DNA from 4 places in the Lysinibacillus sp. JNUCC-52 genome. Region 4 is predicted to be linked to each of the others. Evidence: riboswitches for the same ligand, from Rfam matches in the RefSeq annotation. Region 4 holds a riboswitch; each other region holds the start of a gene.

What was found. Region 4 has a riboswitch for lysine ahead of JNUCC52_RS01795 (transporter substrate-binding domain-containing protein). Riboswitches for the same ligand answer to the same signal wherever they lie in the genome.
Region 1: it holds a riboswitch for lysine, as region 4 does, so the genes downstream of both, JNUCC52_RS19900 (aspartate kinase) here and JNUCC52_RS01795 (transporter substrate-binding domain-containing protein) in region 4, are expected to answer to the same signal.
Region 2: it holds a riboswitch for lysine, as region 4 does, so the genes downstream of both, JNUCC52_RS12460 (amino acid permease) here and JNUCC52_RS01795 (transporter substrate-binding domain-containing protein) in region 4, are expected to answer to the same signal.
Region 3: it holds a riboswitch for lysine, as region 4 does, so the genes downstream of both, JNUCC52_RS16565 (cysteine hydrolase family protein) here and JNUCC52_RS01795 (transporter substrate-binding domain-containing protein) in region 4, are expected to answer to the same signal.

The regions. Positions count from the first base shown of each region.
Region 1 covers NZ_CP065546.1:4,028,127-4,035,607, reverse strand. Annotated here, with positions in the region: gene sdhB (succinate dehydrogenase iron-sulfur subunit) at 55-834, opposite strand; gene sdhA (succinate dehydrogenase flavoprotein subunit) at 840-2,594, opposite strand; gene JNUCC52_RS19910 (succinate dehydrogenase cytochrome b558 subunit) at 2,662-3,270, opposite strand; gene JNUCC52_RS19905 (YslB family protein) at 3,543-3,977, shown strand; gene JNUCC52_RS19900 (aspartate kinase) at 4,246-5,472, opposite strand; lysine riboswitch at 5,575-5,753, opposite strand; gene uvrC (excinuclease ABC subunit UvrC) at 5,882-7,481, opposite strand, start outside.
Region 2 covers NZ_CP065546.1:2,524,971-2,532,451, forward strand. Annotated here, with positions in the region: gene JNUCC52_RS12450 (purine-cytosine permease family protein) at 1-743, shown strand, start outside; partial or broken gene JNUCC52_RS12455 (ABC transporter permease) at 824-1,069, opposite strand; gene JNUCC52_RS12460 (amino acid permease) at 1,111-2,574, opposite strand; lysine riboswitch at 2,659-2,834, opposite strand; gene JNUCC52_RS12465 (CynX/NimT family MFS transporter) at 3,013-4,218, shown strand; gene JNUCC52_RS12470 (nitric oxide synthase oxygenase) at 4,260-5,306, opposite strand; tRNA gene JNUCC52_RS12475 (tRNA-Glu) at 5,527-5,598, opposite strand; tRNA gene JNUCC52_RS12480 (tRNA-Asn) at 5,600-5,676, opposite strand; tRNA gene JNUCC52_RS12485 (tRNA-Ile) at 5,689-5,762, opposite strand; tRNA gene JNUCC52_RS12490 (tRNA-Gly) at 5,767-5,840, opposite strand; tRNA gene JNUCC52_RS12495 (tRNA-Phe) at 5,844-5,919, opposite strand; tRNA gene JNUCC52_RS12500 (tRNA-Ser) at 5,932-6,024, opposite strand; tRNA gene JNUCC52_RS12505 (tRNA-Ala) at 6,036-6,111, opposite strand; tRNA gene JNUCC52_RS12510 (tRNA-Pro) at 6,125-6,201, opposite strand; tRNA gene JNUCC52_RS12515 (tRNA-Arg) at 6,225-6,301, opposite strand; tRNA gene JNUCC52_RS12520 (tRNA-Leu) at 6,317-6,405, opposite strand; tRNA gene JNUCC52_RS12525 (tRNA-Gly) at 6,411-6,485, opposite strand; tRNA gene JNUCC52_RS12530 (tRNA-Leu) at 6,539-6,623, opposite strand; tRNA gene JNUCC52_RS12535 (tRNA-Lys) at 6,632-6,704, opposite strand; tRNA gene JNUCC52_RS12540 (tRNA-Gln) at 6,726-6,800, opposite strand; tRNA gene JNUCC52_RS12545 (tRNA-His) at 6,813-6,888, opposite strand; tRNA gene JNUCC52_RS12550 (tRNA-Trp) at 6,926-6,999, opposite strand; tRNA gene JNUCC52_RS12555 (tRNA-Tyr) at 7,012-7,095, opposite strand; tRNA gene JNUCC52_RS12560 (tRNA-Thr) at 7,105-7,177, opposite strand; tRNA gene JNUCC52_RS12565 (tRNA-Asp) at 7,190-7,262, opposite strand; tRNA gene JNUCC52_RS12570 (tRNA-Met) at 7,269-7,343, opposite strand; tRNA gene JNUCC52_RS12575 (tRNA-Val) at 7,369-7,444, opposite strand; rRNA gene rrf (5S ribosomal RNA) at 7,458-7,481, opposite strand, start outside.
Region 3 covers NZ_CP065546.1:3,355,804-3,363,284, reverse strand. Annotated here, with positions in the region: gene JNUCC52_RS16585 (FadR/GntR family transcriptional regulator) at 1-410, shown strand, start outside; gene JNUCC52_RS16580 (LuxR C-terminal-related transcriptional regulator) at 1,198-2,280, opposite strand; gene JNUCC52_RS16575 (3-hydroxyacyl-CoA dehydrogenase) at 2,444-3,337, shown strand; gene JNUCC52_RS16570 (APC family permease) at 3,425-4,768, opposite strand; gene JNUCC52_RS16565 (cysteine hydrolase family protein) at 4,782-5,498, opposite strand; lysine riboswitch at 5,652-5,836, opposite strand; gene JNUCC52_RS16560 (MFS transporter) at 6,132-7,340, opposite strand.
Region 4 covers NZ_CP065546.1:316,311-323,791, forward strand. Annotated here, with positions in the region: gene odhB (2-oxoglutarate dehydrogenase complex dihydrolipoyllysine-residue succinyltransferase) at 1-766, shown strand, start outside; lysine riboswitch at 1,114-1,299, shown strand; gene JNUCC52_RS01795 (transporter substrate-binding domain-containing protein) at 1,419-2,270, shown strand; gene JNUCC52_RS01800 (amino acid ABC transporter permease) at 2,549-3,274, shown strand; gene JNUCC52_RS01805 (amino acid ABC transporter ATP-binding protein) at 3,288-4,019, shown strand; gene JNUCC52_RS01810 (DUF6501 family protein) at 4,535-4,732, shown strand; gene JNUCC52_RS01815 (toxic anion resistance protein) at 4,798-5,871, opposite strand; gene JNUCC52_RS01820 (5-bromo-4-chloroindolyl phosphate hydrolysis family protein) at 5,868-6,518, opposite strand; gene JNUCC52_RS01825 (acylphosphatase) at 6,791-7,072, opposite strand; gene JNUCC52_RS01830 (globin-coupled sensor protein) at 7,115-7,481, opposite strand, start outside.

The DNA of each region.
Region 1 (7,481 bases), 970 kb from region 4:
ACAGTCTATAAAAAAATCCCTTACACAATTGTGTAAGGGATTTGCATTGTACAATTAGTCAACGTAATGGTCAGAACCGAAGAAGTTACGGAACATTTGCACTGTTGTTGCACGGTTTAAAGATGCGATAGATGTTGTTAAAGGTATACCTTTAGGACAAGCAGCTACACAGTTTTGAGAGTTACCGCAGTTAGCAAGACCGCCATCTCCCATAATTGCATTTAAACGTTCGTCTTTAATCATTGCACCTGTTGGGTGAGTGTTAAATAGACGTACTTGTGATAGTGGTGCTGGTCCAATGAATGAAGCTTTTTCAGACACGTTTGGACACGCTTCCATACATACACCACAAGTCATACATTTAGATAATTCATAAGCCCATTGACGTTTACCTTCTGGCATACGAGGACCTTCACCTAAATCATAAGTACCATCGATTGGTACCCATGCTTTTACTTTTTTCAGTGCATTGAACATACGATCACGGTCTACTTGTAAGTCACGTACAACCGGGAAAGTTTTCATTGGCTCAAGGCGAACTGGTTCAGTCAATTGATCAATCAGTGTTGAACATGATTGACGTGGACGACCATTGATTACCATTGAACATGCTCCACAAACTTCTTCAAGACAGTTCATGTCCCATGAAACTGGTGTTGTTTTTTCTCCAGTAGCTGTTACTGGATTTTTTTGAATCTCCATTAACACAGAAATAACGTTCATACCATGACGGTAAGGAACTTCGAATTTCTGCCAGTAGCCTTGGCCACCTTGTGTATCTTGACGTAAAATTTCAACTTTTACCATTCTTCCAGTATTAGCTGCGATTTCCATAATTCTTAGTCTCCTTTCGCAGAGTAGTCACGTTTACGTGGTGGGATTAATGATACATCTACTTCTTGATAAGTGATAATTGGCTCGCCCGTAGCTGGGTCGAATTTCGCCATCGTTGTTTTTAAGAAGTTTTCATCATCACGTTGCGGGAAGTCTGGTTTATAGTGTGCACCACGAGATTCATTACGTAGTAAAGCACCTTTCGTCATTACTTTCGCTAAGTAAAGCATGTTTTTCAACTGACGAGTAAAGTGAGCACCTTGGTTACTCCATTTTTGTGTATCGTTGATATTGATGTTTTCCCAACGTTTTTGGAATTCGCCAAGTTTTTTGTAAGTTTCTTCAAGTTGGTCGTTAAAGCGTACAACAGTCATTGTAGCTGTCATTAACTCACCAAGTTCTTTATGAAGTAGGTAAGCGTTTTCTGTGCCGTCCATTTTCATGATAGAATCCCATTTAGCTTGCTCTTCATTAACACGTGCATCGAAAATATCTTGAGATAAATCTTCAGCATGCTTTTTAAGATGTTTCACATAATCAACTGCATTTGGTCCAGCAACCATACCACCATAAATAGCAGATAGCAATGAGTTTGCACCTAGACGGTTTGCGCCATGTTGTGAGTAATCACATTCACCTGCTGCAAATAGACCAGGAATTTCAGTCATTTGGTTGTAATCAACCCATAATCCACCCATTGAATAGTGAACTGCTGGGAAAATTTTCATTGGTAATTTACGTGGGTCATCACCTACGAATTTTTCGTAGATTTCAATGATACCACCAAGTTTAACGTCTAACTCATGTGGATCTTTATGAGAAAGATCTAGGTATACCATGTTTTCGCCGTTAATACCAAGCTTTTGGTTTACACAAACGTCGAAAATTTCACGTGTAGCAATATCACGTGGTACTAAGTTACCATATGCAGGATACTTTTCTTCTAAGAAATACCAAGGTTTACCGTCTTTGTATGTCCAAATACGTCCACCTTCACCACGTGCAGATTCTGACATTAGACGGTTTTTGTCGTCCCCAGGAATCGCTGTAGGGTGAATTTGAATGAACTCACCATTCGCGTATGAAGCACCTTGTTGGTATACGATAGAAGCAGCAGAACCTGTGTTAATAACAGAGTTTGTTGTTTTACCGAAGATAATACCAGGGCCACCAGTCGCCATAATTACAGCGTCTGCACGGAATGATTTAATTTCTTCTGTACGCATATTTTGTGCTACGATACCGCGGCAAACGCCGTCATCATCAATAACCACACCAAGGAATTCCCAGTGCTCATATTTGTTAACTAATCCAGCTACTTCGTGAGAACGAACTTGCTCGTCCAACGCGTATAGTAATTGCTGACCAGTTGTTGCACCTGAGAATGCTGTACGGTGCATTAACGTACCACCGAAACGACGGAAATCAAGTAAACCTTCTGGCGTACGGTTGAACATTACACCCATACGGTCCATTAAGTGAATAATACCAGGGGCTGCATCACACATACCTTTAACAGGTGGTTGGTTTGCTAAGAAATCCCCACCATATACTGTATCATCAAAGTGAATCCAAGGAGAATCCCCTTCACCTTTTGTATTTACGGCACCATTAATTCCGCCTTGCGCACATACAGAGTGTGAGCGTTTTACAGGAACTAATGAGAATAAATCAACTTCAGTACCAACTTCAGCTGCTTTAATCGTTGCCATCAGACCAGCTAAACCGCCGCCGACAACAATTATTTTGCTTTTCGCCATGATTATTTCTCACTCCTCTTAAAAAATTGCAATGATTGCATGCACTATTATAGTAGCTTTTATTAAATTAAACGAAAGCTAAAATAGCAGCCACACCAACTACACTTAGAATTACGAAAAGAACGTTTGTTACATAAGTAGCAATCTTTTGAGACTGAGGAGATTGTGTGATACCCCAGCTTACTAGGAATGCCCATAAGCCATTTGATAAGTGGAAAGTTGCTGATATAATACCAACAATATAGAATCCAAGCATAAATGGATTATTTACGATATTTGCCATCATGTCGTAATCAACGTGTGTACCAAGCGCTTTTTGAATACGAGTTTGGAAAATATGCCATGCAATGAAGATTACTAAAAATACACCTGTGAAGCGTTGTAATGAGAACATCCAGTTACGGTATGTGCTGAAACGCCCTGTATTTGGTGTAGCAGTGAATGCGATGTACACACCATAAAATGCGTGGAACATTAATGGAATATAGATGACAATCCACTCTACTAGGATAAGAAATGGAATCTTTTCCATTACTGCGGTTGCATCATTGTAGCTCTCTGCTCCGCCTACTGCTGTAAAGTTAATGAATAGGTGCATCGTTAAAAACAGACCTACTGGAATGATACCAAGTAGAGAATGTAAGCGACGCCATAAAAACTCTCGATCTTTCGACAAGACTGTTACCCCCCTTAGTACTTAAAATAGCACAACAAAAGAAGTCACCATTTTGTAAATGATACTCCATTGACTGTGTATTTCATCATGGTACAATATTATGACATGTTTATTGTACTCTCAAGAGCTACGAGCGTCAAGGTAACATAGAGTTTTTAATAGCCCTCATTATAGAAGCAATCTAGTACATAACGTGTCGTTTCTTCTCGAAAATTCTACCTTTACTTTATTGACGCTGAATTATAAGAAAATTCTAAGAAAGAAGGATTTCTATGTTAAATAATCCATCTAATACAATCTCACCATTTGGATATGAGTTAATCCGTGATCATATTCTATCATCTATTCTCGGTAAACATGAAGATGACGTACTATATTGGGCTGGAAAAGAGCTTGCACGGAAGTTCCCTTGTAAAAGTCAAGATGAACTTATCGCATTTTTCGCGGATGCGTGCTGGGGTACTCTTGAATTGACAAAGGAGTCTAAGGATGGACGTATTTTCCATTTAACAAATGAGCCAACCCTTTTGCAAATTCAAAATCGGAGCTTTAGATTGGAAGCAGGGTTTATTGCTGAACAAATCCAACAATCAAAAGGATACTTAACGGAATGTTATGATGAGAAGCGCGAAAAGCAACAGCAAGTCATGTTTACAGTTAAATGGGATGTTAAAGAGCGTATTATGAATACAATACCAAATAGATAAGCTTGTAAGTATTGCGATTTTGTTAGAAAAGCAATCCTTTTTCAGCGTCGACAAAAGGCAACATGCCTTTTGTCTTTTTTTATTATAGGTATCCATCGGCATATTCCTGGTTGCGTTGATAAGCGGAGGCGGGCGACTCCTGATGAGAACGTACAAAACGTAAGACGCGGGCATTTCGCGTTAGCCAAGGTGACGGCTTACGTTTGTGCCCGCGGAAAGCGCCCGCCCGTAGCGGAAATCAACCTATGTAGTTATCTATAGAAAGCTACTATTCGTGAATCTCTTCTGCTAAATTAAACTCATCATGTAATGCGTTTGCAGCGCGAATCATTTCGTCCTGTGGGACAACAACAGAAACTTTAATCTCAGAAGTACTGACCATTTTTACTGCAATTTCTTCTCGACGTAAGCGATCAAACATTCGTGCTGCAACACCTGGATTTGACGCCATGCCTGATCCAATAATCGAAACTTTCGCTAGTCCAATTTCAAAATCTGCAAAGCTAAAACCAAGTGATAATTTACTATCCTCTAGTACACGTAAAGCATCAGCAAACTCTTCTTTTAAAATGGTAAATGATACAGATGGTCTCACACCTTCAATAATAGCTTGCACAATAATATCAACATTAATGCGATTCTCTGCTAGGATAGCAAACATATCTGCTAACGATGCAGTTGAGTATGTATCATAACCGATAGTTAAGCGAATGATATCAGACTCATAAGCAACACCACGTACGATTAAATTTTTCTCCATTTCAACTTCCTCCTTCAATAAAGTACCTGCTATATCTTCTACACTTGAACGAATAATGACAGGCATTTGAAACTTTTTAGCAAGCTCCACTGCCCGTGGATGTAAAATATGTGAACCTAAATGGGACAGTTCAAGCATTTCATCATATGAAATCTCCTTTAGCTTTCTTGCTTTTTTTATAAACCGAGGATCTGCTGTATAAACACCATCTACATTTGTATAAATGTCCACACGTTCCGCTTCTAATGCAGCTGCAATGGCTACTGCCGTTGTTTCGGCTCCACCTTTACCAAGCGTTGTAATATTATTTGCACTAGAAATGCCCTGCTCTCCCGCAACAACGACAATTTGTCCTTGTATCAAATGTTCTTTCATACGGCACACATCGATATGGTCGATACGTGCATGAAAGTGTTTCCCATCTGTTTGCACACCAGCCTGCCAGCCAGTCAAAGATACTGCATCATAGCCCGCCTCCTGTAAAGCAATTGCAAAAAGGGCACTTGCGAGTTGTGAACTCGTCGAAAGTAGTACATCCATTTCACGTTTAGAAGCATCGTCTGATATATCACGTACCATCTTTGCTAAGTCTTTTGCTGTGCGTCCCATCGCAGCTGTCACTACTACAACATCATAGCCAAGCTCTTTTTTGGCTATCGCTATTTTAGCGACCTCTTGAATTTGCTCGGTTGAAGCGATTGCTGGTCCGCCAAACTTTAATACAATACTCGCCATTATTATCATTCTCCTTTTATCGATTCGTCTCTAGAACAGCAAAAAGGCAGCCTTCACATAACGTGAAAGCTGCCTGCAACATGTACAATAAAAAGCTTGCGCATGTGTGATAGCTCTCCGAAACGTCAAGATTCGACAGTCTTACATCTATTAAATGCAAAACCAGCAAAGTATCGGAAACAACGATACTTCACTTCGGCAAGCTCCCCTTTCACACACCATCATTGGATTTGTCCATCCTTCAATGTGCTACTATTGAATCTTGCACCTCTATCATCACTTAAAATAGTGAAATTATTCATTTTTACCTTTATGAAAATATATGCTCTGCCCACATATTCTTCATCTAAAGTGTAATAGAACATATCAGTTTTTCACTGCTTTGTTCTATCACAACCTTAGCACATGTCTAATCCTTTGACAACGTCTGTTGCTGAAAATAATTGTAAATACTGTTCGCTAAGTTCGCAGGTATTCCCGCTTCTTGAAGTGCAAGCTCACTTGCTTCACGAATCTTTTTAACTGAACCAAAGTGCTTCAATAATTGTTGCTTGCGTTTTGGCCCAACACCTTCAATGCCATCGAGAACAGATTGAATAGCATTTTTCTCATGCTGTTGGCGTAAAAATGTAATCGCAAAACGGTGTACCTCGTCCTGAATACGCTGAAGTAAATAAAACCCGTCACTTGTCCGCTTTAATGCAATGACCTCAGGTGGATCACCAAATAAAAGCTGGGATGTATTATGTTTTTCATCTTTTGCTAAGCCAGCAATTGGGATAACAAGTCCAAGCTCGTCCTCTAACACTTCTCGCGCGACTTCCATCTGTCCTTTACCACCATCTATTAGAACTAAATCAGGCAATGGCAAGCCTTCTTTTAATACTCTTGTGTAACGGCGACGTATCACTTCTTGCATTGCTCCATAATCATCATGTTTTGCGGCAGTGCGTGTTTTATATTTACGATATTCCTTCTTAGCAGGCTTACCATCAATAAATACAACCATTGCTGATACCGCATCAGCACCATGCATATGACTATTATCAAAAGCTTCAATGCGGAGAGGTGCTGAAATTCCCATCGCTTCCCCGAGTGCCTCGCAAGCACCTATTGTACGCTCTTCCTGTCGCTCAATTAGCTGGAATTTCGCCGCCACTGCAATTTCAGCATTTTTCATAGCTAAATCTACTAATTCTTTTTTTTGCCCTCGCTTCGGTGTTAGCACTTTAACCGCTAATAATTCCGTTAAAATTGCTGTATCTATCGACGGAGGAATAAAAATTTCCTTAGGCTTTATATGCTCAGGCTTTTCATAAAAGCGTCCGACAAATGTTAAAAATTCTTCTTCAACATCCTGATAAATCGGGAAAATCGAAACATCTCGTTCAATCAACTTACCTTGACGAACGAAAAATACTTGCACACACATCCAACCCTTTTCAACTGCATAACCGAATACATCGCGGTTCGTTGTATCACTGGACACAATTTTTTGCTTTTGCATAACCGTTTCTATATGTGCAATTTGATCGCGGAACTCCTTCGCTCGCTCAAACTCTAGTTGCTCCGCGGCAGCTAACATTTTCTGTTCAAGCTCTTTTTTTACTGACTCCACACCACCATTTAAAAACTTCGTCATATCTTCAATCATATCGTGATATACTTGAGCATCAATTTCTTTTACACACGGTGCTAAGCATTGTCCCATATGGTAATACAAGCAAACTTTTGATGGTAATTGTACACATTTACGTAGCGGATAGAGTCTATCGAGCAACTTTTTTGTTTCACTTGCTGCATACGCATTTGGATAAGGACCAAAGTATTTTGCTTTATCTTTTTTTACTTTACGTGTTGTAATAAGCCGTGGATATTTTTCGTTCGTAATTTTAATATACGGATACGTTTTATCATCCGTTAGCATGATATTGTATTTAGGATCGTGTAGCTTAATAAGGTTTAACTCTAGAATAAGTGCCTCTAAATTCGAAGAAGTCACAATGTAC
Region 2 (7,481 bases), 2.2 Mb from region 4:
CTGACCATTCAAGATTTATCCATCCTTCACAATCTAAAAAGGTATTTACTTATAGTTACCTTGGAAGCTTTGCTAGTTCAGTTTGGTTAATGGTTTTAGGTGCAGCCATTGCCACTATGGTTGTGAATGGTAATGTTATGGCGCAAATTAAAGATATGGGCTCATTAGGTTTCATTATTGCACTATTATTATCTCTTGGTGTCCTCGTTATTAACTCCTTAAATATTTATGGAGCAGGCATTATTATATTATCGATTGCAAGTAACTTTTTAACGTTTAAAACATCTGCGAGACTACGGACAATTACTTCCATCGCAATTGGTATTATTATTGCCATTATTGCAACTTGGAGCTCAAGCAATTTTATGGCTAATTTCCAATTATACTTAGGGTTTATTTTATTCTTTATTATCCCTTGGAGTATGATTACATTAACTGATTTTTATATTTTAAAGAGAGTACATTACCCTCCAGATGAGTTCAACAAGAAGGATGGCATTTTCGGAAAAATTAATATACCTACAATGATTATTTACTTGTTAACTATCTTTATTCAAATTCCGTTTATTAATACGGAGTTATATGTAGGTCCTATTGCAAAAATGCTAAATGGATTGGATATTGCATGGCTTGTCGGTGGTGCGGTTTCTTTCCTATTATATATTAGCTTTTCTAAATTAACGGCACCTGCCAAGCTTTCTGTTGATGTTTATCCAACGGCTAGTGTGCCTGAGAATAATTAATAAATATGGTTCGCCAGGCTTCCCCAGGCCTTTTTAAAGCCCCTGTATAGTAATTTCATACAGGGGCTTTACTTATGTTATTAAGCATCTACCTTTTCGATGTTGCGGATTGCTAAATAGGCAATGACTATCCCTATAATTGCTAATGTTATCGGGATTACGATAATATCATTCAATGAAAATGCACCCGTATTTGAAGAAACAACCATCACGATCAACAGAGAGGACAGTATTGTTGTTGGTACGGAGTATTTTTTCATACCAAAATACAATGGAATTAGTGCCATACTGGATGCCGCTACAGCATTCATTAATACGGAAGGAATGCGAAAAAGCTGCCCTCTAATTAATAGGACAGCTTTCATTTCTATTTCTCTACTTTTAAATCACACTGTTGCAGTGGAATCATTTTCGTTTTATGTTTTATTTTATAGCCCAACCACAAGGCGATAAACAGTGGTATCCCGATATAAGAAACAAGGACGCCATACCAGTCAACCGAATCACCTGTGAAAGCTGTATAATTTTGACCAATTACAACAATCATACACAATGTAAATGCAAAGAGTGGTCCGAATGGATACAGCTTTGCTTTATATGGTAGTAATTTTAGGTCTAAGCCTTGCGCTTCATACGCTCTACGGAAGCGATAATGACTAAATGCAATACCAAGCCATGCAATGAAGCCTGACATCCCCGAAGCGTTTAAAAGCCACATATAGACAACGCCATCACCAAAGAATGATGCTAAAAATGCTAGGCAACCGACTGCTAATGTTAGCAGTAATGCGTAAATCGGAATTCCGCGACGGCTAAGCTTTGCGAAAATTTTAGGTGCGTGTCCATCTACTGCTAATTGCCATAACATACGTGATGATGCATATAACCCCGAATTACCTGCAGACAACATCGCTGTTAATATAATGGCATTCATTAATGATGCAGCAAAGGCAATACCTAAGCGGTCAAACACTAGTGTGAATGGTGAAACAGCAATATCTTCAGATAATAAACGAGCATCTGTAAATGGAATTAACATCCCAATTGCTGCAATGGCTAAAATGTAAAATAAAATAATTCGCCAAAAGACTGACTTAACCGCTTTCGGAATATTTTTACCAGGATCATCAGTTTCCCCAGCAGTGATTCCTAATAGCTCTGTCCCTTGGAACGAGAAGCCTGCTGCTAGAAATATGCCGAATGTAGCAAGGAAGCCACCATGGAATGGACCATCACTTATAAAGAAATTCGTAAAGCCGACTGGTGCTTGTCCTCCTAAAATACCAAAAATCATCAATAGACTGACGATAATGAAAACAATAACAGTCGCAACTTTTATCATGGCAAACCAATATTCACTTTCACCATAGCTTTTTACAGAAAGTAAATTGAATGTTAGTACGATCGCAATAAATATGACTGTCCATAGTGCCGAAGAGCTGTCTGGGAACCAGTACTTCATTATAAGAGAAACTGCTGCAATTTCAGCGGCAATTGTAATCGCCCAGTTATACCAGTAGTTCCAGCCAAGTGCAAAGCCAAGCGCTGGATCTACAAATTTTGTTGCATACGTACTAAATGAACCTGATGACGGCATATAAGCTGCCATTTCACCCAAGCTTGTCATTAAAAAGTACACCATAATGCCGATTAATGCATAAGCAAGAAGTGCACCACCTGGTCCAGCCTGTGCTATAGCACCACCACTGGCTAGAAATAGCCCAGTTCCGATAGTACCACCTAACGAAATCATTGTTATATGGCGGCTTTTTAATTCTTTTTTCAACTCTGGTGCTTTATGACCGAGCTGATTAACTTTTATTTCACTCACGTTAAAGCTTCCTTCCTTTTATAAGAGGCAATAAAAATGCCATCACATGAACGTTGTGATGGCTAAGTAAATCCTCTGTTTCTTCAAAATGATAGCACAACACGTTGTCCAACGTGACAGTTCTGTTCCTTTCGGAGACAGCCCCAGCATGAGGTTTTCAAGTCCCCTCACACTTCGGCAATATTTCCTTTCAGCTAACATCTTCAATGCTTGTCATCTCCACTAGCTTACTTATAAATACCGCGACCTCTACCTCAATACAAACATGAGGCATATAATTATTAAATTTATGATGTGTCTTAGTTTAACATACGACCTAAGACATTTCAATAAAACGATTAATGTTCTGTATTTTATGAATATTCTACTATTTTTATTAATGTGATAAAGTGTTATAGTGGTTCGAATTATAACTGTTCTATCAGGGAGGTACTTATTTTGACAACTAACGAAGAATCTACTTATCCTAGCAGAAAGATTAACTGGAAGGGCACAACGCTCTTATTAGTTATCGGTGTAATTTTTCTTGCTTCGACATTACGTATGCCATTAACGGTTGTAGGACCAATTATTTCCTTCATTCGTGAGGATCTCGGTATATCTAACGTACTTGCAGGCTTTCTAACAACAATTCCATTGCTTGCATTCGCACTAGTGTCACCTATTGCCCCAATCGTTGCAAGAAAACTAGGACTAGAACTAACTCTTTTTCTATCAACCATTTTATTAGCACTTGGGATTGTACTGCGCTCACTTGGAACAACAGGGTTACTCGTATTCGGTACAATGATAATAGGTGTAGCTATTTCATTTGGTAACGTCCTCATCCCAGGGTTACTTAAATTAAAATTCCCTTATCATGTTGGTTTACTAATGGCATTCTTCACAATGTCCATGAACTTAACGGCTGGTATTGGCGCTGGTATTAGTTATCCTATAGCCAATGCATCTCTTGGCTGGCAAGGTGCACTTGCCATCGCTATAGCTCTTGTCGTCGTGACTATCTTAATTTGGATTCCTCAATTAAAATTTAATAAGCCTGAACCAACTGTAGCTACTACGAAAACTCGTATACCACTGTGGAAATCACCAGTTACTTGGGCAGTCACTGGCGCAATGGGTTTACAATCGTTATTATTTTATACAACTGCAGCTTGGATTCCTGAAATCTATATTGCCCAAGGAATAGCAGCAGATCGTGCAGGTTGGATGTTTTCAATCATGCAAATTTCCCAAGTACCTATGGCTCTAGCTGTACCGATTATCGCTAGTAAAATGACATCACAACGACCTCTCGTTTTGATGTTTACTGCTTTTTATGTTGTCGGCTTTACTGGCCTTGTCATGGAATGGACTAATCTCGCTGTATTGTGGATGATATTGCTAGGATTAGCAGGTGGCGCTTCATTTTCACTTGCAATGATGTTCTTTACTCTTCGTACTCGTACGGCATTTGAAGCAGCTGATTTATCGGGCTTTGCACAATCATTAGGCTATTTATTAGCCGCAGTTGGCCCTATTTTATTTGGTTACCTACATGATTTATTTGGCGGTTGGAACATCGCTGGCTGTCTATTCGTTGTCGTTGCAGTATTACTATTCTTCTGCTCATTTAGAGCTTCTAGAAACGAATATATAAATTAAAAAAAGCAGCTCATCCTACTATGAGCTGCTTTTTTACATTTTTAATAAGGCGGTTTTTGATAAAAGAAATTCGGTGTATTATAAACATTGACATAAGGCTTATGGAAAATATGCGTTGTTGCAGGTGATAATGGGGGAATCAACCAAGTCCAATTGCCTGTTAAGTCGCGACCTGCCTTCTGCTCAGCTTCTTCAAATAACTTAAATTGCTGTGCAGCAGTATGATGATCGACTATACTTACACCATCTTCTTTAAAGGAAAACAGTACAGCAATATTTAATTCAACTAATGAGCGATCACGCCAAAGCGATGCTTGCTTAGTCGTATCGAGCCCAAAAATTTCAGCGATTTTCGGCAACATATTATAACGATCAGTATCAGCTAAATTACGTGCCCCAATTTCTGTCCCCATATACCAACCATTGAAAGGAGCCGCTTGAAAGTCGATTCCAGCCATTTGAAAACGCATGCTTGAAATAATCGGCACCGCATACCATTTCAACGCTAGTTCCTCCACTTGTGGGTGCTCAGGATGGCGAATTACAACTTCTAGTACATCTTCACGTGGTATTGAAAACAATTGTGGTTGACGGTCATCCACCTGGATAACGAGTGGTAATACATCAAATGCTGTGCCCTCGCCCTGCCAGCCTAGCGATTCACATACTTTTGTAAATGGTACAGAATGTGGGTCACCAACAATGCCAGCTTCCGTCTCATAGCCTGCATAACGGATCAACTGATGATTCCAAATCTTTACTCTACCAGATGCAAATACCGTTATTGTTGGCCGAATTTTACCACCATTTGTCGCATATTGAATATGACATAACAACTTCTCAAATATCCCTTGCTCATCTAAAACATCACGGGCATCCTCAACATGAAGTGACTGCCAAAATAATCTCCCGATACATTTATTACTATTACGCCAAGCTACTCGTGCACCAAAAGTAAGCTCCTCTGTTGAAGGAATATATTGTCCTTCATTTTCAACTTGCTGTAATCTATTTGTTAGCCATTGTGCAGACTCATTTTGCTCCATTTGATAAAGTGTTAAAAAACGTTGTATCTCTTGTAGTTTCATGTCGTTTTCCTCCATCTACCCTCATATTAGATGAATAGAAATAAATTCTCCATGAAAAAATTCATTAGAAAACATACATCTTTTATATATGAAATACTTTGTTCAAATTTAAATCAATAGTCAAAAATTCTCCATCAAAATTTTATAAAAACTAAATGAATAGCTTAAAAAATTACAAAGAAAAAGCATGTAGCAACAATATGCTACATGCTTTACTAGATGACCCCTACGGGATTCGAACCCGTGTTACCGCCGTGAAAGGGCGGTGTCTTAACCGCTTGACCAAGGGGCCATGGCTCCGAAGGCAGGACTCGAACCTGCGACAACCTGATTAACAGTCAGGTGCTACTACCAACTGAGCTACTTCGGAATAATTTTTTAATGGGCCTAAATGGACTCGAACCATCGACCTCACGCTTATCAGGCGTGCGCTCTAACCAGCTGAGCTATAGGCCCTCTTTGGAGCGGGTGATGAGAATCGAACTCACGACATCAGCTTGGAAGGCTGAGGTTTTACCATTAAACTACACCCGCATATGGTGGGTCAGGACGGAATCGAACCGCCGACACTTAGAGCTTCAATCTAATGCTCTACCAACTGAGCTACTGACCCGAAAAAAGAAAATGGAGGAGGTAGAGGGATTCGAACCCCCGCGCGGTGTTACCCGCCTGTCGGTTTTCAAGACCGATCCCTTCAGCCAGACTTGGGTATACCTCCGGAAATAAATATGGTGGAGCCTAGCGGGATCGAACCGCTGACCTCCTGCGTGCAAGGCAGGCGCTCTCCCAGCTGAGCTAAGGCCCCAAATTTTAAAAGATGGTCGGAATGACAGGATTCGAACCTACGACCCCTTGGTCCCAAACCAAGTGCTCTACCAAGCTGAGCTACATTCCGTTACTGTCTATCTTATCTTTTTATGGCGCGCCCGGCAGGAGTCGAACCCACAACCTTCTGATCCGTAGTCAGACGCTCTATCCAATTGAGCTACGGGCGCTTAATATTTAAAAAATGGTGCCGAGGGCCGGAATCGAACCGGCACGGTAGTCACCTACCGCAGGATTTTAAGTCCTGTGCGTCTGCCAGTTCCGCCACCCCGGCACATTTGGAGCGGAAGACGAGGTTCGAACTCGCGACCCCCACCTTGGCAAGGTGGTGTTCTACCACTGAACTACTTCCGCATGTGCATAAGATTATTTATCCTGGCAATTATGTAATTTGTAAATAAAATAAATGGTGCGGGTGAAGGGAGTCGAACCCCCACGCCTTGCGGCGCTAGATCCTAAGTCTAGTGCGTCTGCCAATTCCGCCACACCCGCAAATATGATGAGCCATGAAGGACTCGAACCTTCGACCCTCTGATTAAAAGTCAGATGCTCTACCAACTGAGCTAATGGCTCATATTATTAATAAATGAAAAATGGCTGGGGTACTAGGATTCGAACCTAGGCATGACGGAATCAAAATCCGTTGCCTTACCGCTTGGCTATACCCCAATATTAATTATATGGGGCGACTGATGGGAATCGAACCCACGAATGTCGGAACCACAATCCGATGCGTTAACCACTTCGCCACAACCGCCATATGAACTATAACAGTAGTTTAATCTAAAAAAATTTGGCAGGGGCAGTAGGAATCGAACCCACACCAAAGGTTTTGGAGACCTCTATTCTACCGTTGAACTATGCCCCTAAAATAAAAAACTGGTGGAGGGGGACGGATTCGAACCGCCGAACCCTAAGGAGCGGATTTACAGTCCGCCGCGTTTAGCCACTTCGCTACCCCTCCAAGGGCTGATGCCGGCGATAGGAGTCGAACCCACGACCTACTGATTACAAGTCAGTTGCTCTACCAACTGAGCTACACCGGCAAATAAAAAAGACGGTCCCGACCGGGATCGAACCGGCGATCTCCTGCGTGACAGGCAGGCATGTTAACCGCTACACCACGGGACCATAATTTGGTTGCGGAGACAGGATTTGAACCTGTGACCTTCGGGTTATGAGCCCGACGAGCTACCACTGCTCCACCCCGCGACAATATAATACTTTGATATTAAAATGGTGGAGGATGACGGGCTCGAACCGCCGACCCTCTGCTTGTAAGGCAGATGCTCTCCCAGCTGAGCTAATCCTCCACATAAAAAACAAGCGAAGCGACGTCCTACTCTCACA
Region 3 (7,481 bases), 1.6 Mb from region 4:
TCCGTCAAACACTTGAAGTCGAATGTGCCTTTTTAGCTTCACAACGTGCCACTTCCGAAGATTTAGAACGAATTGGACAGGCATTGGAAATGATGAATCAAGTAAAAAATGATGTGGAATTAGGCATTCAAGCGGATTTAAGTTTCCATATAAATATTGTACTCGCCTCACATAACTCGATATTCTCGCAATTATTCCAAACCCTTAGCGAACATATGCAAGATACCATCAGAGTTACCCGAACACAACGCTTGAAAGATCAGGAACGTACACAAGAAACGATTGATGAACATAAAGAAATTTACTTAGCAATCGCAGCGGGCGATGCTAATCAAGCGAAACAACTTATGGAAATGCATATTAAGCAAATAAGAAGAGAATTGACAGAGTCACTTTTTAATCATATTTGAAAACGAATCAAATAAAGCGCCCTACACGTTGATTGGAGCGGAGGACGGGCGACTCCTGCTGGAACACACAGTACGGAAGACGCAACAGACCGCGCGCTAGCGAGGGTTGCGGCTTACGGTGTGCCCGCGGAAAGCGCCCGTTCGTAGCGGAAATCAACGGTAGTAGACCTCTAAGTTTAATTAATGACTATAGCAGACGACTAGCAGATATATTAATAAGTGCAATAATTGTACTGTATTTTAACTTTTTCATTCGAAAGAGCGTGTTGACACCAGTTGATTGGAGCGGAGGACGGGCGACTCCTGCTGGAACACACAGTACGTAAGACGCAACAGACCGCGCGCTAGCGAGGGTTGCGGCTTACGGTGTGCCAGCGGAAAGCGCCCGTTCGTAGCGGAAATCAACGGCAGGAGACCTCTAAGTTTAATTAATGACTATAGCAGACGACTAGCAGATATATTAATAAGTGCAATAATTGTACTGTATTTTAACTTTTTCATTCGAAAGAGCGTGTTGACACCAGTTGATTGGAGCGGAGGACGGGCGACTCCTGCTGGAACACACAGTACGGAAGACGCAACAGACCGCGCTAGCGAGGGTTGCGGCTTACGGTGTGCCCGCGGAAAGCGCCCGTTCACAGCAGAAATCAACGGCAGGAGACATCCCTTCTATATTAATTTTAAATAAAAAAAGGACTATAGACAAACTCGAAAATCTTCGAGGTTGTCTATAGTCTGAACGAATCCTCTCTTAGGATTCGTCCGTTCTTTCCTTTAAAGCTTTCATTTATTCTAAAACTGCCATTCGAAAAGCCGTCGCAATGATTTGTGTACGGTTTTTTGCATTAAATACCGTTTGTAGCTTTTGTATGTAATCACGAATTGTGTACTCACTAACAACGAGAAGCTCTGCCATTTCTTTATTACTAAATCCTTCTGCTAATAAAAATAGCACTGCCAAGTCTTTATCCGTTAGCTTTAAGTCATGCAATAGACGCTGTGTACTGCGTGTCCGTGAAAAATAACAACCTAATAAGTTCCCTGCTTCCTCTAGTAGTTGCATTTCTTCTTCACTATAGGAAAAGGGCATTCCACATTGGTCAAACGTTAACCAACCAAATAATTGTCCATTTTGCTTTATTGGAATAAAAATAATCGTAGATATATTCAATAATTCAATTGCAATAGCATTTATATATGGTGCTGGTTGCTCTAAAAAGAGTGGCTTCTTAATAGCAAAAACGGGCTCATCTTCCAGCTTGCCTTTTAGCATTTGTACTTTGTGTAGCTCAGAGCCATATACACCTGAAAATTCATTGAGCCAAGGATTATAGCTATGAAAAGTAACTCGTTGATAGCCGAAGTTCTCCTGTGCTTTCGTTAAAATCGTTGGCATATGATCTACTCCATCTAATTGAATAAGCAATTTACTAAAGTGCTGTAGCTTAAGCAAACTCTCTATATTCATATCAGCCTTTATCGGAGACTGTACTACTTTGCTGTTTATAAGACGTAATACATCAAGGACTTTTTCATGATACATTAACATTTCATCTGTATATGGATGCTTAATTTGGACAAGTACATCTTTAGTAGCGGAATAAGACAATGAAGGAAATGTTGTAAGCAATTTTTCTGGTAAAAGTCGACTATGCATTGTCGCCCAGTTAATTAGCTCCTCCCGCTGGATCGTTTTATTTTTTAACTGACCATTTAAAAACGTCAGCCAAGAACGATACCAATAACCAATTTGAATAATTTCTTGCTCACTTAACTCTTTTCTAGACTGCAAATGCTTATTCCACGCATAGGCAATATCTTGATGATGAATTTTATGAAACAATACATATTGAAAGTTTATTTTAGTCATAGCACACCTACATTTACATGTTTAATTAAAAATTATATACCCTCAGTTACAGGTATCTTTGCGTTTACTCTATCATTTACACTCTATAAGTAACAACTTTATTTTGTTATTTCGTTCAACTATTTATATAAGGGTATTCGAATCAAGAAATGAGGTATTAAATATGGAATTTAAAAAAATATTAGTTGCAGGTAGCGGTGTATTAGGAAGTCAAATTGCCTTTCAAACTGCATTTTCTGGATATGAAGTGCATGTATATGACATTAACGATGATGCTATTGCATCAGCGCAACAGCGTATGGAATCGTTATCGAACACATACGGAGAATATTTTAACGATACGGCACGTGCAGCTAAAGCGTTAACAAGCTTTTCGTTTTACACAGATTTAGCACAGGCAGTATCTGATGTAGATTTAGTAATTGAAGCTGTACCAGAACGTATTGAAATTAAACAATCATTTTATACGCAATTAGCAAAAGTAGCACCAGCAAAAACTGTTTTCGCATCCAATTCTTCAACACTGCTACCTAGTCAGTTTGCTCAATTTACAGGACGACCTGAGAAGTTTTTAGCATTACATTTTGCAAATACAATTTGGAAAAACAATACAGCCGAAATAATGGGTCATGCTGGTACTGATCCACAGTACACGGAACAAGTCGTTGAATTTGCACGTACGATTGGCATGATTCCATTCCATTTAAAGAAAGAACAACCAGGCTATATTTTAAATACATTATCTGTTCCCTTTTTAAGTGCTGGGATGGGGCTTTGGGCAAATGATATTGCAGACCCACATACAATTGATAAAAACTGGATGATTTCAACAGGCTCACCATTAGGTCCTTTCGGCTTTTTAGATATAGTTGGCATGGAGACACCATATAACTTAAATATGATGAAAGCGGAAATAGATCCAATGGCAAAAATCATTGCGGAAAAAATTAAAGCAGAGTATATTGATTTAGGGAAAATGGGTGCTTCTTCAGGGGAAGGTTTTTATAAATATCCGAATCCAGCGTATTTGGATAAAGACTTCCTTAAACAAAATTAATTTGGGACAAAAGAGAAAAAGTGTTAGATTGCTTACATCAATCTAACACTTTTTTCTGCGACGTTGTTGTCTGCTTGCAAAGGTATTTTATAAATCCGAAAAAGTGGGTGGTTTCTTCTTGAAGCCTTTTGTCGTAATAAAAGCATAAATAAAACCGATTGCTAGCCACAAAAAGCCTATCTTCAATGTCATCGGTGATAAATTAATAAATAAGTAGAAACAAATACCGAATCCTAACCCTGGAATTAATAAGTATCGAATTATTTTCTTTTCTTTTTTTCGGAAGAAGTAATATACGATTACTGATAAGTTAACAAACATAAATCCTGTCAGACCACCAAAGTTCATTAATTCTGCTACGAAATTCGCTGATAAAAACAGCGCTCCTAAAACACTAATGACACACATTAATAAAATATTGTATATTGGTGTTTGATATTTTGGATGTAAATGTGTGAAAAACTTTTTGGAAAGTACCTCATCACGCCCCATACTGAACATTAAACGAGATGCACTTGCTTGACCTGTTAAACCAGCTGTTATTGTCGATACAATAATTGCAACAGTATAAAGCGTTGCAAGAACGGCACCACCTGCTTTTTCCGCTATATCAAATAGAGCCGTATCAGCTGAGCTAAAGTTTGTCACATCAGGCCATACGAGCTGTGCTACATAAGCTTGTCCAATAAAAATAAGTCCTCCAATTAAACAAGCTAAAATAGCTGCCTTCCAAATATCATCTTTTGGATTAACTGCCTCTTCTGAAAGCGTTGTAATCGAATCAAACCCTAAAAATGAAAAGCAGGCCATTGCTGCACCAGAAATAATGGCAGACATAACGAATTTTTCATCGTTGAAGAATGGTACAACAGAAAAGAGCGACGTACTACTTTCCCCACCAACAATTGTCTTTACACAAAAAATCACGAAAATAACGACTACAATTCCCATAAATATAACGAGGATTTGATTTGTTTTTGCAGCGATACCAATCCCTAGAATATTTACAGTCGTAATAATACCTGCAATTAATAAGACCCATACCCAATACGGAACAGATGGTATTAAGGCATTCGCATATGAAGCACCTACCATAAATACAATGAGGGGCACTAAAACATAGTCCATAAACATTGCCCACCCTGCAAAAAAACCTAAATGCGGATTAATTGCACGTTGCGTATATGTATAAGTGGACCCTCCATTTGGAAAAACAGCAGCCATTCGACCGTAACTATAGGCAGAAAACATCATGGCAACCATCGCAATCAAGTAGGCTAATGGCAACATGCCGCCTGTAGACTCTGCTGCAAAGCCATAAATATAAGCTGGCGCAATCGGTGTCATAAAAGCAATACCATATATGACTAAATCTTTTAATGTTAAAACACGCTTTAACTGTGGTGTATGATTATTGGCTGTTTGACTCATAGTCTATTTCCTCTCACACATTCACTGGGTTGCTTTTTGCTAGTTCTTCCGTTACTAAATCAATTACTTCATCAGTGCTCATCACTTGGCAATAAATTTGATTCATAATCATAATTTCTGCATCATGAAGCTGTTGCGTTGCTGCTGCACATGCATCTTCAACTAAAATAACTTCAAAGCCTGCGTCAGCTAAGCTGCGAACGGTTGAAGCAACACATTGGTCAGTTACAACGCCTGTACAAACTACTGTTTCAATGCCCATATTGCGCAGTAAAAATTCATAATTCGTTCCACTTAATACGCTATCTGTCGTTTTATTGACTACAATTTCATCATCAAGTGGCTTTAGCTCCTCCACCATCTCCGCTCCTGGGTCACCGATAGGCAATAAAATATTGTTCCAACCTGGACGTCGTTGTACTGGAGAACGATCTCGTCCATCTTTATGATGGCAAGCAATACGACCAAATGTTACTTCTAATTTATTTGTACGGAAAAACTCTAAAAGTTTTTTATTGTTCGGAATTGTTAAAGTGTCGATACGATTAAAGAAGTATTCCCATTGTTCAAACATGCCCTTTTCTCTTGCAACTTGTGCATCTAATCCATCTCGGCTAATAAACTGATGTTGCATATCTACGATTAGTAATGCTGTTTTATCTGGGTTCACGTTTATTTTTTGACCGTCAGTCGGTAAAAATTCATAATATAATGTTGATGTATTTTCCATAATAATTCCTCCAAATTCCCTCTATTTCCGATATGTTATAGATAAATAAAAAGACAGATTCTTTGTGCAAAAGAATCTGTCTAATACAAAAATGATCTACTCATTTAGAAACTAAAAATGAATCGACCATTTAAAATTCCCACTGTTTGTCTAAACAGAGATAGCACAACTTCATAAACAGCTATGTTTATGAAGACAGTCCTGCAGCTATTCGCTACAGACCCAGCATATGATGGCGAGAACTCACCATACACTTCGGCGACATTTCCTTCTACCTAATCTCTTCGTCTTCTCGGACTCCATTAGGTACTGTTAACTGTCGCGCCTCTACCTCACTATCGGAAAAGTGAGGTTTATTTAATTGTTTGAAATAATTATATTATTGCATTTTTTCTATGTCAACGATAAATTTACTATGTTTCATAAGATTTACTGCGCCTTATTATAAAAAAATGACAAATAAAACGCTTTCATACAATAATTAATTGAAATAAATATAACAATAATCGAACAATTTATTCTTCCGAGTGCCTGCTATTTCAGCTGGATGGATAAAGCTTCAAAGCAACTCCTATTTTATAAAAAACCACCAATTAAAACGCAAGGGCATTTTAATTGATGGTTAAATCAATGTTATATAGTTTCGCTTACATTCGCTATATTCTCTTTTTTGAGCATTAACATAACAATAAAGGACATACAATATAAGCCTGCTAAGTAAAGCATCGCAACTTTCATATCATAACTTTGTAAAATATAGCCGACAAGGATAGGTGAAAAACCGCCTATCGCTCGACCAAAGTTAAAGATTGTGTTTGTTGCCGTACTTCGAATTTGAACGGGATATAGACTACCAATCAACGCTCCATATCCAGCGAACATGCCATTTGAGAAGAATCCAACAATTGCGCCACCGATTAGAACACCCACACTACCAGTAGCATAAGAGTATAAGAATACAGCGCATGCTGAGGCAATAAGGAAGACGCCAAAGGCACGCTTTGCGCCAAATCGGTCTAAAAATAGTCCAAAGGTTAACATACCAACAATCATGCCTACAGCTGTACTAATTGTCCATATCGCAGAGCTTGAAACAGATAAGCCTTGCGACTGTTGCAGCATTGATGGTAACCAAATCATTAATCCGTTGTAACCAGCAATTTGAACTGTTGCCATTATAATTAGTGAAATTGTTGTAATCGCTGTTCGTGGCGTTTCAAACAATTGTACCAACTTACCCTTTTCAGCTTTCTTACTAGCCTTTTTATTTTTCTGAGCGGCAAGCCACTCAGGAGATTCGTCTAAATTTTTTCTTACGATAAAGGCAAAAATAACAGGTACTACTCCAACAAAGAATAATGCTCTCCATCCTAAAGTAGGAAGAATGATTGCACTTAGTAATGCTGCTAAAATAACGCCATACTGCGCACCTACACTGACATAGGAAGATGCACGCCCTTGTTTATTTTTCGGCCAAGCTTCTGCAACAAGCGCCATACCAATACCGTATTCTCCCCCAGCACCTATTCCTGCAATAAATCTAAATAGATACACTTGTTCAATGCTAGTCGCTAATCCTGTTAACGCTGTACCAATTGCAAACAAGATGACGGTATACGTAAAGACCTTTACCCTGCCATACTTATCTGCTAAAACGCCGAAAACAATTCCTCCTAATAGCATCCCTACATTCGTTATAGAAGAAATAAGTCCTCCCGTTGCTAAATCAATGTTAAATTCCGCAATAATCATTGTCATCGCAAATGAGATAAACATGATGTCCATGCCTTCTAATGTTAAACCTGCTACCGATGCGACCACGGTTTTTTTTCGATAATCCATTCTACTCTCCTCCAGTATGTTCTAGATGAAATAAATCTCTTTTATTTACGAATGAATGGATGTATCTATATAAATATAACGTTTCCATTCTCCTTTTAAGCCTCACGGGACTTCCTTTAAAAGAGGTACGTTAGTTGTGTA
Region 4 (7,481 bases):
AGCACCTGTAGCAGCACCTCAAGCTAAACCAGCTGCAGCGCCACAAGCAGCAGTAGCTGTAGATAATTCACGTGTAACAGTTGAAAAAATGAGCCGTCGTCGTCAAACAATCGCTAAACGTCTATTAGAAGTTAAGCAATCGACTGCTATGCTTACAACATTCAATGAAGTTGATATGACTAATGTTATGGCATTACGTTCTCGTAAAAAAGATCAATTCTTTGAGTCTACAGGCTCTAAACTTGGTTTCATGTCATTCTTCACAAAAGCTGTTGTTGCAGCACTTAAAAAATACCCTTATGTGAATGCTCAAATCGTTGGCGATGAAATTCACTTAAATAACTTCTTTGATATTGGTGTAGCTGTATCAACTGAAGAAGGTTTAGTAGTACCAGTTGTTCGTGATGCAGACCGTAAAAACTTCGCTGAAATTGAGGATTCAATTGCAGACCTAGCTAAAAAAGCACGCGATAAAAAATTAGGTTTAGCTGATCTTCAAGGTGGTTCATTCACTATTACAAATGGCGGTGTATTCGGTTCATTAATGTCAACACCTATTATGAACGGTACACAAGCGGCTATTTTAGGAATGCACTCAATTAAAAAACGTCCAGTAGAAGTAAATGGTGAAGTAGAAATTCGCCCAATGATGTACTTAGCATTATCTTATGACCACCGTATTATCGATGGTAAAGATTCTGTAGGCTTCCTTAAAACTGTTAAAGAGTTACTTGAAAATCCAGAAGATTTATTATTAAATTCTTAATTCAATAAATGACATGCCAAAACCCTACAAAATGAACTGTTTTGTAGGGTTTTTTGTAGTCCGTTTAATTTAAGATGTACTTTCGAAAAAATACTTCATGGTCTAAAGGGCCTTTGTTGAACTTAAAAATAGATTCTTATGGTTTATAATTATTGTTTTTAATAATAAAAATTTGTGAAATAATGCCAAACGTTTTTAATGATATTCTACTTAATTTATGGATTTAAGAAGGATTATAGGCTAATTTTGTCATTAGTCAGAAAAATGATAAAACTATCTTGACGAATATGCTAGCTTTATAGTAATATCTATATAACAATTAAATAAACAAACCTCACTTTTGTTTTTCGTGAGGTAGAGGCGCGGTATTTATTAGTCCATTGCTGAGTTAAAGCAAGCGAAGACGTAATGGAGAAGGAAATATCGCCGAAGTATAAAAGGAGCTCGTACTTTTATGCTGGGTCTGCAGTGAATAAGTGCAGGACTGTCCTAGTAAATATAATTCCAGTTTACTAGGTTGTGCTATCTCGGAAACATGGAAATTATAGTGAGGATTTGGGCAACTGTTAATAAAAGGTAAGACCTAAGTTCAGAACTTAGGTCTTTTTTTGTACAGTTGCTTTATTTTTTTTACAGAAAAGGGGAGTTTTAGATGAAAAGAAAATGGTTGTTATTTATGTTAACAGCAATGACAGCAATCCTGTTAGCGGCTTGTGGTACTAGTGACAAGGATGAAAAAGCAACAGGAGATGGTGCAAAGGATGAAAGCGGTGGAGAATTCCGCATTGGGATGGAAGCAGGTTATCCACCATTTAACTGGACACAGCAAGATGATTCTAACGGCGCAGTAAAAATTGCTGATAATGCAGAGTATGCAGGCGGCTATGATGTACAAATGGCGAAAAAAATCGCTGACGGTTTAGGCAAAAAACTAGTCGTTGTAAAAATGGAATGGGATGGTTTAGTACCTGCGCTTCAATCCAAAAAAATTGATGCAATTGTAGCAGGGATGTCTCCAACAGAAGAACGTAAACAAACAATTGATTTCACTGAAAACTACTATACTTCTGATTTCGTAATGGTTATTAAAAAAGGTAGCAAGTATGAAAATGCCAAATCAATTCAAGATTTCTCAGGTGCAAAAGTTACATCTCAGCTAAATACATCGAACTATAATGTTATCGATCAAATTAAAGGTGTAGAAAAGCAAACAGCGATGGAAAACTTCTCTGCAATGCGTGTAGCTTTAGAAGCTGGCAAAATTGATGGCTATGTAGCTGAACGTCCAGAAGGTATTTCAGCAGCAGCAGCTAATGATAAATTTACATTTGTATCATTTGAAGAAGGATTTGATACAGATATTTCTAATACTTCTATTGCAGTAGGTTTACGTAAAGGTGACGCGAGTCTAGAGAAAATCAATGAAATTTTAAAAGGTATTTCAGAAGATGATCGCCAAAAAATTATGGAAGAAGCTATTTTGCAACAACCAGCAGCACAGTAATATCACTGGAGCTGTCCTAATCGAAAAAATAGTATACTGAGCTGTCTTCTCGTATGCTATTTTTTCATATTCAAGCAGTGTTTTACTTCAAAAGTTTAAGTGACTTTGGGACAGTCTCTATTATAAATTTGTTGATTCAGAGAGAAAGTCAAACTGAATAATGCATGTCTAAGAAGTGTGTCACATAATTTGAATAAAGCTTATTCATTCAAATGAAAAGATGATTTCGCTAAGGCATAATTGATATCAAGCAACAACACGTTGTTAGGAGGAACATCATGAGTTTAGAATGGATTATTTCTATTATAGAAAACAACTGGCAAATGTTTTTACGAGGAGCGTATTATACGTTACTCATTTCAACAATCAGTACAATTATTGGTGCATTCATCGGATTTTTTATTGGGATTATGCATACCATTCCAGTTCGTAAAAAAAGTATAAAACATATTTTATTAAAATGTATTAATTTTATACTGACATGCTATGTTGAATTTTTCCGTGGTACACCAATGATTGTACAAGCAATGGTCGTATATTACGGACTAGATATTGCCTTTGGCATCGATATGCACTTTATTACTGCTGGTATTTTAGTCGTTTCATTGAATACGGGTGCGTATATGGCTGAAATCGTACGTGGTGGGATTGTCTCAATCGATAAAGGACAATACGAGGCTGCTTCTGCGATTGGCATGGGGCATGTGCAAATTATGATGCATGTTGTATTACCGCAAGTTGCACGTAACATTTTACCTGCAACAGGTAACCAATTAATTATGAATATTAAAGATACTGCTGTTTTAAGTGTAATTAGTGTAACAGAATTATTCTTCCAAACAAAATCGATTTCGGGTAATAACTTCCGTTATTTCGAATCTTTCTTTGTCGCATGTGTGCTTTACTTCATCATGACATTTACGGCTTCAAGAATTCTGCTATATGTAGAAAAACGTCTTGATGGACCTGATGCTTATCAAAAAGAACTGAAAGAAATAGACTAGGGGGAACGAACAAATGGCAATCATTCAAATAGATCATTTAAGTAAATCATTTGGTCGTAACCAAGTATTAAAAGATGTGAATTTTAAAGTAGAAAAGGGAGAGGTTGTATGTTTAATCGGTTCATCAGGATCAGGTAAATCAACCCTTCTGCGTTGCATCAATTTACTTGAAACACCAAATGGTGGAGAAATTATTTATAAAGGGGAAAATATTTTACACGAAAAGCATAACATTCAAGCTTATCGGACGCATCTGGGAATGGTTTTCCAACAGTTTAATTTGTTTAATAATCACAATGTGTTAAAAAATTGTACTGTAGGACAGGTTAAAGTTTTAAAACGTTCGAAAGAAGAAGCTGAGAAGACTGCTTTGAAATATCTTAAAATAGTTGGGATGGACCAATATGTTAATGCAAAGCCACGCCAGCTTTCGGGTGGTCAAAAGCAACGGGTGGCAATTGCTCGAGCACTATCTATGAATCCTGATGTGATGTTATTTGATGAACCTACCTCTGCTCTAGATCCAGAAATGGTTGGGGAAGTGTTAAAAGTAATGCGTGAGTTAGCCAATGCAGGAAATACGATGCTGATTGTTACGCATGAAATGGAGTTTGCTAAAGAAGTTGCAGACCGAGTTGTATTTATGGATAAAGGCGTAATTGTTGAAGAAGGGCCACCATCCAAGGTGTTAGTAAGCCCAGAACACGAACGTACAAAAGAATTTTTAAAACGAACACTGAAGTAATTTCAGAGGAGGTTTATCTTCAGTCAGTTTTGTTCAACTACCGTTGATTTCCATTATGTGCGATGCTTTCCGCTGGCACAATCTTCGCTAACATAAGGTCGGTTGTGTCTTACGTATCAACTAGATATGGTGGTAGAGAAACGCCCTGTTTAATTACTAATAAACAGAGGAGAAAAATTGCAATGGGCATCAAGTATATACTGCTTTATTACGTTATGTAGACAAAAATAAGTGAGTCCATCTAAATGGACTCACTTATTTTCTAGAATTCCATTCTGCAAATAAAATAAAGCAAATGGCAAATGCGACTGCGATGATAAAGAACCATTGCGGAACACCACCGAAACTCATAACAACACCTCGAGTATAAATTTTAATAAGTTGAAACAGGTAAACAATTCTTTATTAAGGACAAAATATAGCCTTCTATAGTTTTTTCTCCACAAAACAACCAAAATCGTATAAAATAAACAATAGATGTTAGCTTATGGCTAGTAAAGAGAGGTAGAGAATTTATGTTACATTTAAAATGGAAAGATGCACCAACAATTCGTACGGTTACTTGCAAACATACGAACGCATCAAAATATTTAGTATCAAACGTATTAACAGTTGGGAAAGAATACGAAGTGAAAAATGAAACGGAAGAGTTCGTTTTCATTATTGATAACACTGGTAATATTGGCGGTTACTATAAAGAGTATTTCGCATAATAGGATAAAGGGGTGTCTCACGTAATTGTTGAGACACCCCTTTATATAATTTAGCGCTCATTTTCTTATTCCGTTGTCTTTGATGCTTTCATGCCAGCTACATCCTGTTGTAAATGTTGTTTTTCCTTTTCAGTAGCCGTATGTAAAGCAAAAACGTCTTGAATGGCTATTTTTAGCTCATGTTGTGTTTCTTTAAATTTCGATACTTGTTGTTCAAAAGTGGGGCTTGTAAACCGCTCATTTGTACGTGCAAGTCGTTCTTCTAGCTGTGCATAATGATGATCCATATTCATCGAAAGCATCATAGCTAATTGATTTTTCCAAAGCGGAATAAGTGTGACGATTGAAAACTCGATTTTCTCAGCGAGTGTTTGATTTGCCTGTTGAATCATACGTATTTGCGGTGCTGTTTGTAAAGCTACCTGCTGTGATACTTGTAAATCATATATACGCTGATCAAGACGTTCAAGTTGCGCTGTGAAATCATTGAGTTGCTGAATAGCAAGCGGTTGTTTAGTCGTTTGTACGATGCTAACTTTTGCGGGTAACTCTACTTCAATAGCCTGGTGTTTTTTCATCTGTCCAGCGGCAATCGCAGTTGCTAGCTCTTCAAAAAAACCACGATTATGTGTGTATAATTGCTCGAGCATTTCAACGTCTCTTATTAGCTGTAGCTGTGCACGTTCAAGTTGGACGCCTATTCGTTCAACTTGAATACTAATTCGTTCAAACTCAGTAAGGGTTTGTTTAACAGTTGGTTCTGTTTTACCGAACATTTTTTTTAAGAAGGAAGGTTTTTTAGGCTCCAGTGCAGCAGGGTCAACTCGGTCTAATGTTTGCATTAACGAATCAAGCATCTGTCCAATTTTGGTGACATCTTTGTCCTTCACTTGTGCAAGCATACGATCTGCAAATTGAGAGACAGCACGTTGAGAGTCTTGACCTAATGTTAATACAGACTCAAAATTAGTTAGGTCAATTTGACTTGCATATAAAAGTGCCCGACTTTGAGCAAGCGGTGATAGCGTTTCATAGGTAGTCATTGCCTCTTGATTTGACGATTTTAAATAGTTTTGTACAAGAGGTGAGATGCCTGGCAATGATTCTAATGAATAGATAGAATCTCTGTTAGCTGTCATTTTTCATCGCCTCGCCATTCCAGTTGTTCTTTCCTTCTTAAATTGGAACGGTTCGCGAATTCAATTTCCATTTGAAGATGATCAATATCATTTGAAAGCGCATCTTTCAAATCAATTTGAAATGTAGAATTTAAATCCGATAACGTTTCACGTGTTTTAGATAATGTAACTTGGATTTCTTTATCTTTGACTGGTTGCTTAGATAGCATTGTGTACTTATCTGTTAATTCAACGGCAGAAGGGAGGTGCGCATAAAAAAATGGCTCCACATTGTAAAATTTTTGCGGATCAGTTTTTACAATTTTCACGATATTTTTTGAAATACGAGTCATTTCGAGTAATTGTTTAAAAGCAGAAACTGAACGTACGCGTAAATAGTTTTGACTTAATGTTTGAATATGTTTGTTTGCAGTTGAAAGTTGTAATTCAATATGTTTGTACTCATCCTTTGTAATACCTGCTATGTGCATAACTTTCCTTTTTTGATTATGTTTTAGCAACGCTGTGCTCGTTGCATATGTTCCCGCGAACAATAAACCACCAAGGAAGAATCCTGGATTTACCGCAAATGCTGCGATAGAAACAGTTGATAGAGAAATTAAAAGGCTAGCGGTATGTCTAGAGAAAAACTGTCCGATACTGAGCATGGTTTTCTTCCTCCTTGCTTTTCAATATGTCTATCTTTTAATACGTAATAATCGACATAAAGTTTCAATAATATAATAGTGCTTTCATTAATTTTACTGCTGTTTGCTAAGTTTCTCAATGAATATACTCTTGCGAAAAAAGCTCTAAACTTGCCCAATGGTGTACTTATAACCTTTATAGTATGTTCGATCTATAAAAAGACCATTACCATTAGTCCGTTCATTTTAAGTTTTTCTTGCGTATAAAGGGAAGAGAAAAAAAGAAGCCAGACTTAAACAATGTCCGACTCCATACGTACATAACCTTTTAAATCGTCAAAAAGCTCTAAAGCAAATGAGTTAGAGTCTGCCTGAGGGCTAACACCCTTTTGAACAAAAAGAAGGAATTCATCAATTGCTTTTTTTGAGCCTTCCACTTCTACTTCAATTTGGTCTTGTGCATTTAACTTGCAATAACCCTTTAAGCCAAGCTCAATTGCTTTTTGTTTAATAAAAAAGCGATAGCCTGTCCCGTAAACATCTCCGAAAAATTTAATCAGCGCTCTTTTGTTCACGCTACAACCTCCTAAAAGTAGTAGAAGGGTAGTCCCTCCAACTTACTGCATAACACGTTCTTTTTCCAAATAAGTAATTAAGTTATTAATATAGAATAGAACTCGTTCAGAGGCTTCATCTACCTCTTGCAAATGGTTACTAGCTTTATCGATATTACCAGCTTTAAAGGCTTCTGCAGCCAGCTTAGCCGATTGATGTACTTGTAAATGATATTGGTCTAATTCACGATAATCTGGTAAATGACCAAATCGTTCAATTGTACGGGATGCAGTGTACCATTTACCTAGACGACATTCAGTATGTGAAGATACATCACTTGGTTGCACGTCTTCTAATCCAAGGAACATATTATAAATACGCCATTTCCATAAAATATGATCAGCTTTCGAAAGTTGCAATAGGGCAATG